DNA from 3 places in the Rahnella sp. 1L-D-7-B-C2 genome. Region 3 is predicted to be linked to each of the others. Evidence: predicted binding sites of a transcription regulator. Region 3 holds the regulator's gene; each other region holds the start of a gene.
What was found. Region 3 encodes PurR, which represses purine synthesis genes. Its sites were predicted from a motif close to CANGCAAACGTTTGCNTG; they were not measured.

Region 1 (3,664 bases), on a different contig from region 3:
ACGAATCCTTTCTTGCAGGATGAATTACCGGTCTGGTGATTTAATTCCCGTCTCAGAAACAGCAAAAAGCCCGTCAGTTTCCTGACGGGCTTTTTTAATGGAGCAGCGTTGCTTATCTTTTACAGCACAGCGACGATGGCTTCACACAGCGGTGCCATGTTATCCAGCGTAATACCGGCTACGTTAATGCGTCCGGAGTTCACCGCATAAACACCGAATTCATCACGCAGACGCAGAACCTGATCTTTGGTCAGGCCGCTAAATGAGAACATACCGTTCTGGTTGATAATAAAGCTGAAGTCCTGTTTAGCGCCTTTTTCCTGCAAGGTGGTGACGAACAACTGACGCATGCGGTGAATACGCTGACGCATGTCGCTCAGTTCCTGTTCCCACTGCGCTCGCAGTGATGGGTTACCCAGTATGGTAGCGACGACGGCTGCGCCGTGTGCCGGTGGGTTAGAGTAGTTTGCACGGATAACGGATTTCACCTGGCTGAACGCACGATCGGCGGTTTCGGCATCAGATGCAACGATCGTACAGGCACCCACACGTTCGTTATACAAACCGAAGTTTTTCGAGTAGGAGCTGGCAACCAGCAGTTCTTTGTGTTTTGCCACGAACAGACGCAGGCCACCCGCGTCTTCTTCCAGACCTTTCGCAAAGCCCTGATAGGCGAAGTCAAACAGCGGCAACCAGCCTTTCGAGACAGATAATTCTGCCAGCTGTGACCATTGTTCCTGTGTAGGATCGATACCGGTTGGGTTATGGCAGCAACCGTGGAACAGCACTACGTCACCCGCTTGCGCTTCGCTCAGGCTTTTAAGCATACCGTCGAAATCAAGGGAGTGATTCTGCGCGTCATAATAGTTGTATTCAGCCACTTCCAGACCGGCAGCATTAAATACGCTTTTATGGTTCGGCCAGCTTGGGTTGCTGACCCATACGCGTTTAGCACCGGTTTGGGTGGCGATAAAATCCGCTGCGATACGCAATGCGCCAGTGCCGCCGGGCGTTTGCGCGGTGCGTGCACGTTTCTCAGCGATCACTGCGCTGTCTTTGCCGAACAGCAATTCTTGTGTACAGTGCGCAAAATCAGGCAATCCATCGATGCTCAGATAGGTTTTGGTCGTTTCATTTTCCAACAGGAATTGTTCGGCTTTCTTCACGCTGGCCAGAACCGGCGTTTTACCTGTTTCATCTTTATAAACACCAATCCCAAGATTGATTTTATCAGAGCGGTCGTCAGCGCGGAAAAGATCGGAAAGACCCAGAATCGGGTCGGCAGGTGCTGCAGTGATTTTTTCAAACATGTTGGAAACTTCCATTAGCCTGATAATACGAAAGAGGCCTTAAGGGTAACGCCAGAGCGCGGTTTTTGCCAACCGTTTGCGGGAAAAAGTAAGCAGAGTTGTGAGGGCGAATCCGAGATTAAAATATTTTATGAAAAGCGGCGGGAAAAGCTTGTTTTTAGCATTTCAGAAATGCAAAAGGCAGAGCCGAAGCCCTGCCTTGATATCCACTTTGATGCGCCCGTAAGCGCATCGTTAAGCGATATTAGAACTGGTATTGCAAGCCAACACCAACAGTGTCGTCGGTGCTGCGACCGGCGGCTTTGGTGTAGCTGTTGTCGTCCAGCAGGTTGATTTTGTAGTCAACGTAGGTAGACATGTTTTTGTTGAAGTAGTAGTAAGTACCAACTTCTACGTATTTAACCAGGTCAGCATCGCCGCCGGTGTAAGTAGAGCCGTTGTCGGTGAAGCCGTTCAGCTGCTTGCCTTTAGATTGCAGGTAAGCGATAGATGGGCGCAGACCGAAGTCGAACTGGTACTGTGCAACCACTTCGAAGTTCTGAGTTTTGTTAGCAATCGCATTTGGGTTGCCGTAATCAGTAGTGTTACGTGATTCGCCGTAGAAGGTTGCCAGGTACAGGTTGTTAGCGTCGTATTTCGCGCCGAATGCGTATGCGTCAGCTTTGTCGCCGTTGCCGTCAGCTTTTTGAGTCACGGTACGGTTAGAAGAGAAGTAAGCACCTGTCAGGCTAACACCAGAGTTGCCCAGTGCGTATGCAGCAGAAGTACCCCAGCCGTCGCCGTTGGAGTCAACTGCGCCACGGCCGTCACGACCTTCGTCGTTTTTACCCTGGTACTGTACAGCGAAGCTCAGGCCGTCAACCAGACCGAAGAAGTTGCTGTTACGGTAAGTTGCCATGCCATTACCACGACCAACCATGAAGTTGTCGTTGTTCTGGTACATGGTGTCATCGCCAAAGATTGGCAATTGGTCGGTGTAGGACATTACGTCGTAGATTACGCCGTAGTTACGACCGTAGTCGAATGAACCTGCATCACCGAATTTCAGACCTGCGAAGCCCAGACGAGTTTTGTTGCCTTCGTCACCAGCGCTTTCTGCATGGTTAGCCTGAACGTTGTATTCCCACTGGCCGTAACCGGTCAGTTGGTCAGTAATTTGAGTTTCGCCTTTGAAGCCGAAACGAACATAGGTCTGGTCGCCATCATCACCAGCGTTATCAGAGAAGTTATGGCGTGCGTCAACTTTACCGTACAAATCCAGTTTGTTGCCGTCTTTGTTATAGATCTCTGCTGCATTAGCTGCACCAGCAACTAACAGAGCTGGGATTACTACTGCAAGAATGTTGCGCTTCATCATTATTATTACCCTCATTGGTTTTATTCGGACACCTGCCACTGCCGTCAATAATTCTTTGGGGAACTATTCATGAAAGTTTGGTGTCTCCTGTGTCTGAACGCACTATTCCATCCGAGGTTCGCTTAATCTACAGCGAAAATGCTACTAAATTACTAAATATGTTTCAGCGGGAAAGAATGTATTACAAAATGTGTATTTTAGGGAGCTTTGTGACGGGGATCTATTTTTAAAAATGACTAAGGCCAGCATTGCTGGCCTTAGTTTTGTGAGCATTCTGTTAATTAAAAATAGTTTAATTAATTAGAAGGTTGCATTACGTGGTGTGCGAGGGAACGGAATCACGTCGCGAATGTTCTGTACGCCGGTGACATAGGCTACTAAACGTTCAAAGCCCAGACCGAAGCCTGAGTGTGGCACTGTGCCGTAACGACGAAGATCGCGATACCACCAATAATCTTCAGTTTTGAGTCCCATTTCGACCATTCGCGCGTCCAATACATCCAGACGTTCTTCACGCTGTGAACCGCCAATAATTTCACCGATGCCCGGCGCTAATACGTCCATCGCCGCTACGGTTTTGCCATCATCGTTCAAACGCATGTAGAAGGATTTGATATCCTTCGGATAGTTTTTCACTACCACCGGCGCTTTGAAATGTTGCTCTGCAAGATAACGCTCATGCTCTGAAGAAAGATCCACACCCCATGAAACGGCGTTCTCAAACTTCTGGCCACAATTCATTAGAATTTCTACTGCTTCAGTGTAATCCACCTGCGCGAAATCAGAGGTTACAAAACGCTCAAGGCGGGCAATCGCATCTTTGTCTACGCGTTCAGCAAAGAAAGCCATATCGTCAGAACGTTCGTTCAAAACGGCCTGGAAAACATATTTCAGCATGTTTTCAGCCAATGCGGCGATATCGTCCAGTGTGGCAAAGGCCACTTCCGGTTCCACCATCCAGAACTCAGCGAGGTGACGGCTGGTGTTGGAATTTTCT
Region 2 (3,664 bases), on a different contig from region 3:
CCTGGATGCCACGAATATCGTGGATGCCGCCGTATCGGTTGTTACCAGCATTGCGTTGGATCACACCGACTGGCTGGGCTCCGACCGCGAAAGTATTGGTCGCGAAAAGGCCGGTATTTTCCGTGCGGGCAAACCTGCAGTCGTCGGTGAGCCGGATATGCCGCAGTCGATTGCCGACGTCGCGCAGGAAAAACAGTCTGATTTGTACCGTCGTGATACGAACTGGCATTTCACCGCCAGTGATGAAAGCTGGCGCTGGACGGCGCTGGACCACGGCGCAGAAACCGGTGCGCTGGAGAATCTGCCGCTGCCGAACGTTCCACTGGCGAATGCCGCCACGGCGCTGGCTGCATTGCATTATTCGCCGCTGGCTATTCCTGCTGACGCCATCCGTACCGGCCTTCAGCGTGCCGCACTGCCGGGGCGTTTCCAGACGGTGAGCGAATCGCCACGCCTGATCCTCGACGTTGCGCACAATCCTCATGCGGCCGCTTATCTGGCCGGACGTCTGGCGCAGTTGCCGCGTCAGGATGGGAAAGTGCGTGCGGTGGTTGGCATGTTGTCAGATAAAGATATTGCCGGTACGCTGGCATGTCTGTCGCCTCAGGTCGATGTCTGGTATTGCGCACCACTCGAAGGCCCGCGCGGTGCCAGCGCAAAAGAGCTGACGGCGCACCTGCCTTCGGCGCGTGAGTTTGCGGATGTCGGATCAGCCTGGAAACAGGCTATGCAGGAGGCGGCTCCTCAGGATATTGTGATCGTCTGCGGTTCGTTTCATACCGTCGCTCACGTAATGGATGCTTTAGATACGGGGAAAACCAGTGGCAAGTAAGTTTCAAAATCGTCTGGTCGGGACGGTCATTTTGGTGGCGCTGGGCGTTATCATTTTGCCCGGTTTACTCGACGGCAAGAAAAAACATTACGAAGACGAATTTGCGTCTATCCCATTGGTGCCAAAAGCGGGTGATGTTGAAGAACAGGACTCGGTGCCACCGGTGACGCAGTCACTGCCAGCGCAGGCGCCGGAAGGTGCCAATCAGGCAATGAGTGGCGCGCCTGAAGAGGACCATTCCGCGAACAATACTACGGCTGCCAATCGCGGTGCGGTCGCACCAGGCAATACGACGGTGGAAACGCCGCCGTCCACAACGTTGCCAGAGCAGAAGAAGGCAGTGTCCCCAACGCGCACCGAAACAGCGAAGCAGAAACCGGTTGAACAGAAACCGGTTGAACAAAAACCGGTGGTGCAAAAACCGAAGACCATCGAACCCAAACCAATGGTCGAAGCGCCGCCGGTGGTTAAACAGAAACCGGTTGAACAGCCGAAGCCAGTCGAACAGCCTAAACCTGTTGAGCAGCCAAAAGCGGTCGAACAGCCGAAGCCCGCGCCGGAAGAAAAAGCGCCAGCGGGGCAGTCTTACGTCGTGCAACTGGGAGCATTGAAAAATGCTGCCAAAGCCAACGAGATCGTCGCGAATCTGCGGTTGTCAGGGTTCCGTGCTTTCACGGTACCTTCCACACCGGTACAGGGGCAAATCACGCGGCTTTACGTCGGCCCGGATGCGTCGAAGCAAAAACTGGAAGCGTCGCTGCCGCAGTTGCAGCAGCTCAGTGGATTAGGTGGGCAGGTGCGTGCCTACAGTGCGCACTGATTAAACTTCCTCGCCCTTCACAGGGTGAGGGGCGAAAACCCATCATTTAATCAGTATGAGGGCACAAGCGATTTGTGCCCTTTTTCTATAGAATAGGTTCGCTGAATTTTTATAGGTTTATGCTGCGATTGAGGTTTTTTTAATCGCTATTATTAATTTGTCTGACCGGCAGATTTCCCCTACGCAAACGTTTTCTTTTTCTGTTAGAATTCGCAGCGATTTGGATGCCGGGGTAGACGTGACTGGATTAGACACTGGAATAGTTAATGGTCTGGATTGATTACGTCATCATTGCGGTTATCGGATTTTCTGCCTTAGTCAGTTTGATTCGTGGCTTTGTTCGTGAGGCTTTATCGTTGGTAACCTGGGCTTGCGCCTTCTTCGTTGCCAGCCATTATTACCCTTACCTCGCCATCTACTTCACGCGTTTCGAAGATGAGTTAGTTCGAAACGGGATCGCAATTGCCATCTTGTTCATCGCGACGTTGATCGTAGGTGCAATTGTCAACTATGTGATTGGTTCGCTGGTGGAAAGAACCGGGTTGTCCGGCACTGACAGGGTGTTAGGTGTGTGCTTCGGTGCACTGCGCGGTGTGTTGATTGTCTCCGCGATGCTGTTCTTCCTGGATACCTTTACCGGCTTCTCACAAAGTGAAGACTGGAAACAATCTCAGTTGATCCCACAGTTCAGTTATATCATCAGGTGGTTCTTTGACTACCTGCAGAGCACGTCGAGTTTCTTGCCAAAACATCTTTAGTTTTGGCAGCGCTGAAGAGGAAAAGACAACATGTGCGGTATTGTCGGTATCGCCGGTTTCATGCCGGTAAACCAGTCGATTTATGACGCGTTAACGGTGTTACAACACCGTGGGCAGGATGCCGCAGGCATCGTCACCATTGACGCCAATAATAACTTCCGTTTACGGAAAGCGAATGGCCTGGTGAAGGATGTGTTCGAAGCCCGCCATATGCTTCGCTTGCAAGGCAACATGGGCATTGGCCATGTTCGCTACCCAACGGCTGGCAGTTCCAGCGCTTCAGAAGCTCAACCCTTTTATGTCAACTCTCCGTTCGGCATCACCCTGGCCCATAACGGTAACCTGACCAATGCCCATGAACTGAGAAGTAACCTGTTCGAAGGCCAGCGTCGCCATGTCAACACGACTTCCGATTCTGAAGTTCTGCTGAATATCCTGGCCAGCGAGCTGGATCGTTTCCAGCATTATCCGCTGGAAGCTGACAACATTTTCGCTGCCGTCTCGGCGGTGAATCTGAAAATCCGCGGTGCGTATGCCTGCGTGGCGATGATCATCGGCCACGGTATGCTGGCGTTCCGCGACCCGCACGGCATCCGCCCGCTGGTGATCGGCAAGCGTACGCTGGAAGGCGACCGTAACGAGTACATGGTGGCGTCTGAGAGCGTCGCGTTAGACACGCTGGGCTTTGAGTTCCTGCGTGACGTAGCGCCGGGCGAAGCGGTTTACATTACCGAAAAAGGCCAGCTGTTCACCCGCATGTGTGCTGAGAATCCGCAGTACAATCCATGCCTGTTCGAGTACGTGTATTTTGCACGTCCTGACTCATTTATCGACAAAATTTCCGTTTACAGCGCCCGTGTTCGCATGGGTGAAAAGCTGGGCGCGAAAATTGCCCGTGAATGGGAAGATCTGGATATCGATGTGGTGATCCCGATCCCGGAAACCTCCTGCGATATCGCGCTTGAAATCGCGCGTATTCTGAATAAACCGTACCGTCAGGGTTTTGTGAAAAACCGCTACGTGGGGCGTACGTTTATCATGCCGGGTCAGCAGGAACGTCGTAAATCGGTGCGTCGCAAACTGAACGCTAACCGCGCTGAGTTCCGTGATAAGAACGTATTGCTGGTCGATGACTCCATCGTGCGCGGTACTACTTCTCAGCAGATCGTTGAGATGGCGCGTGAAGCGGGCGCGAGACGCGTTTATCTGGCTTCTGCCGCACCGGAAATTCGTTTCCCGAACGTGTACGGTATT
Region 3 (3,664 bases):
GCGGCCAAAACCACTAAAAAAACTAAAGTGGCACCGGTTAAAGAACAACAGAGCCACGAAAAGAATACGAAGAAGAGAGTCAAAAGCACAGAGCTGGTTAAGCGAAAAACCTCGTCAGAAAAAACCCTAAAAACGACGCGGGCCGCAACCCACGTTGAGAGCAAAAAAGAAAAAACACTCAAGACCACGCGGGCCGAAAGCAAAGCCGATAAGAAATCTAAAACCCGGGCTCTGGCAAAAAACACCACGACAAAGGCCAGCAGGAAAGAACCTTATGGTCGACACCGCAAAGGTAAAAAGTTAGTTGAAGAAGACAGTAAGCCGATTACATTAAGTGCGACGCATAAGAAACGTTATCAACATGCGCAGCAAACGGCGATGACAAAGCTGATGCATCAGGTTGGCAAGCCTTATCGCTGGGGTGGCACCTCACCTAATACGGGATTCGATTGCAGTGGTTTAGTTTATTACGCGTACAAAGATTTGATTCGCATTAAGATGCCGCGCACGGCCAACGAAATGTACCACCTGCGCGACGCAGCGCCGGTAAAACGCGGCGAGCTGGAATCGGGCGATCTGGTGTTCTTTAGAATCAATAACCGCGGAGCCGCGGACCATGTCGGGGTTTACGTTGGCAACGGCAAATTTATTCAGTCACCGCGTACCGGTGAAGACATCAAAATCACCTCTCTGGGCGATGATTACTGGCAAGACCATTACGTAGGCGCACGTCGGGTAATGACCCCGAAAACGATCCGATAATAAACAGTTCGTTAAGTCTGAAGTTTCGCTAATCAGCCATTGAATAGCATTTAACGAAGCGTTTCTGCAGGGAAGAGTATCGGCGCTAAAGGTCACTGCGTAAAATTGAAAAGGGCGATTCCTGTAACAGGTAATCGCCCTTTTTATTGCCTGACTTGCGCGTCTTTTAGTTCATCACTGCGGTGAAGCTGAAAGCGACAATCACAAGCAAAGCGCAAACCGTGGTGATTAATGACAATTTTAGATTGCGGTCCATAAAACCCCCTTACAGATCAATTGTGGCGCTTCATTTAGCCACACTAAATGTGTGCCAACGCATTTTCTCATACTTCACGTCTAAAATCCCGCGTTGATTCATGCCCGATAACCTACAATAACACTTCCACTTTCCTGCAATATAAGAGAAAATTGTCGGTTACCACGCCTGTGTGCCGGTCGATTTCTCCCGAGGGCGCTTTACGCCTCACTCTGACGAACTCACCCAACGATTTCACTGCCTTTTTATTAGCTCGCAGTGAAATCCACGCAAGCAAACGATTAACATAATGCTAACGTGCTGAAACACGTGAGTTCAGGAGTCATTCCTTACATGGCAACGATTAAAGATGTCGCAAAGCGCGCTGGCGTTTCCACCACAACCGTGTCGCACGTCATCAATAAAACACGTTTCGTCGCCGAAGACACTAAAGCCGCGGTTCTGCTGGCCATCAAAGACTTGCACTACTCGCCAAGCGCCGTCGCACGCAGCCTGAAGGTCAATAACACTAAAACGATCGGCCTGCTGGCGACCTCGAGCGAAGCGCCCTATTTTGCAGAAGTGATTGAAGCCGTGGAAAACAGTTGCTTCTCCAAAGGCTATACGTTGATTTTGTGTAATTCACACAACAATCTGGATAAGCAACAGGCATATCTGGCGATGCTGGCACAAAAACGTGTCGATGGTTTGCTGGTGATGTGTGCGGAATATCCTGATGAACTGCTGAACATGCTGGAAGAATACCGGTCAATCCCAATGGTCGTCATGGACTGGGGCGAAGCGCGTAAAAACTTCACCGACAGCATTATCGATAATGCGTTTGAAGGTGGTTACATGGCCGGACGCTATCTGATTGAACGCGGTCATCGCGATATCGGCGTGATCCCAGGGCAGCTGGCGCGTAACACCGGCGGTGGCCGCTTTCAGGGTTTTGTGAAAGCGCTGACGGAAGCCAATATTCCTTTGCGTGAAGAATGGGTAGTTCAGGGTGATTTCGAACCTGAGTCAGGTTACCAGGCGATGCAGAAAATCCTGATGCAAAAACAACGCCCGACCGCCGTTTTCTGTGGCGGCGACGTCATGGCGATGGGCGCGATTTGTGCAGCCGATGAGTTTGGTTTACGCGTTCCTCAGGACATTTCCGTTATCGGATATGATAACGTTCGCAATGCCCGTTACTTCTCACCTGCGCTGACCACGGTGCATCAGCCGAAAGAGCGCCTGGGCGAAATGGCCTTCACGATGTTGCTGGATCGCATCGTCAGTAAGCGTGAAGAATCGCAGACCATCGAGGTACATCCGAAACTGGTAGAACGCCGCTCGGTGGCTGACGGGCCGTACCGTGACTATCGCCGTTAATATTTGCCTGTTATAACTGATGTTAATACCTTATTGCGCCTGCCTTTGCAGGCGTTATTTCGCTACGAGCACGTTAATTTAAAGTGAATGTTGTTTAAGGAAAATCAGGTTTTCCCTTTTAATTATTATATGAATTCATTTGCCATGCGCATTAATTCACCGCAATTGATAATTAACCGTAATATTATACACGTGAGTTATTTGTAAAACATAAATGATATAAAAAACATTTTGAGGTGATATTTCATTATACATTTCAAATGAATAGGTATTATATACCACCCGCCTGAACAGGCCCTTACAATTATAATTTCACTTCCCAATAAGGTTCAATTAATATCTTGCGTCTTTTAAAAGGAAGTAAGGAAATTTAATGGAATGGAAGCCAAGTTTACTCGCAACACTGATCTCTTGCGCTATTTTCAATACTCATGCAGGAATAATGCGTGAAGATGTCTCGGTACAAGACTACCGGGACTTCGCTGAAAACAAAGGTAAATATACCCCCGGAGCAGAAAATATAGAAGTGTTTAAACTGGATGGAACATCTGCGGGCATATTGAATTTCCCAATGCCTGATTTCAGTTCTACGGATGATTACGCCACGGGAACACTCGTAGCGCCGTCCTATATCGTCAGCGTTGCGCACAATACCAAGTTCACATCGAGCAAGTTCGGCAATGGCGCTAAATACGCTTACAGCTATAAATTTATTGCCAGAAATGATGATCCAGGATATCCCGCAGATACGCCCCAAGATTTTCAATCCCCGCGTCTGAATAAAGTCGTCACTGATGCCGCTACTGTGCCTTATGTTTCACAGACTGAACTGAGAAGCGATCGTGAAAGGTATAAATATTTAGCACGCGTAGGTACAGGGCATCAATATCAGGTTGACCCTGTCACAGGGCAGGCAAACTCGTTAGCCATTTCTTACGCCTGGAAATCAGGGGGAACGGTTGTTAACCCAATGGAAAACGATCAATGGCTTTATTGGACGAACGCCGGCCCAAATGACGCCAATCTAACACCACTGTCCACTGCAGGTACATCCGGTGACAGTGGAAGTCCGACTTATGTCTACGACAGTGTGGATAAACAATGGAAATTAGCAGGCCTTCACGACCGCCACAGCGGAACAATGCCATATGGCAATTATGTGTCCTACGAAACTTACATGCAAACTGCGTATCTTGAGTCAATAATTGCTGCAAACACTGACCCTGATGTCAACGATATTGCTGCCGACGGCGATATTCACTGGGGGAAAACGGCAATTACTCAGGG

Region 1: the regulator PurR is predicted to act here: its motif matches at 1,376-1,393, upstream of AC0Z7K_RS01800 (amino acid aminotransferase).
Region 2: the regulator PurR is predicted to act here: its motif matches at 1,833-1,850, upstream of cvpA (colicin V production protein).

The regions. Positions count from the first base shown of each region.
Region 1 is NZ_JBXAVQ010000001.1:397,857-401,520, reverse strand. Features, by position in the region: gene AC0Z7K_RS01805 (MBL fold metallo-hydrolase) at 1-39, shown strand, start outside; gene AC0Z7K_RS01800 (amino acid aminotransferase) at 120-1,310, opposite strand; gene ompC (porin OmpC) at 1,555-2,667, opposite strand; gene asnS (asparagine--tRNA ligase) at 2,968-3,664, opposite strand, start outside.
Region 2 is NZ_JBXAVQ010000005.1:55,998-59,661, forward strand. Features, by position in the region: gene folC (bifunctional tetrahydrofolate synthase/dihydrofolate synthase) at 1-832, shown strand, start outside; gene dedD (cell division protein DedD) at 822-1,652, shown strand; gene cvpA (colicin V production protein) at 1,919-2,410, shown strand; gene purF (amidophosphoribosyltransferase) at 2,441-3,664, shown strand, end outside.
Region 3 is NZ_JBXAVQ010000002.1:306,450-310,113, forward strand. Features, by position in the region: gene AC0Z7K_RS05035 (C40 family peptidase) at 1-762, shown strand, start outside; gene cydH (cytochrome bd-I oxidase subunit CydH) at 929-1,018, opposite strand; gene purR (HTH-type transcriptional repressor PurR) at 1,352-2,377, shown strand; gene AC0Z7K_RS05050 (S6 family peptidase) at 2,751-3,664, shown strand, end outside.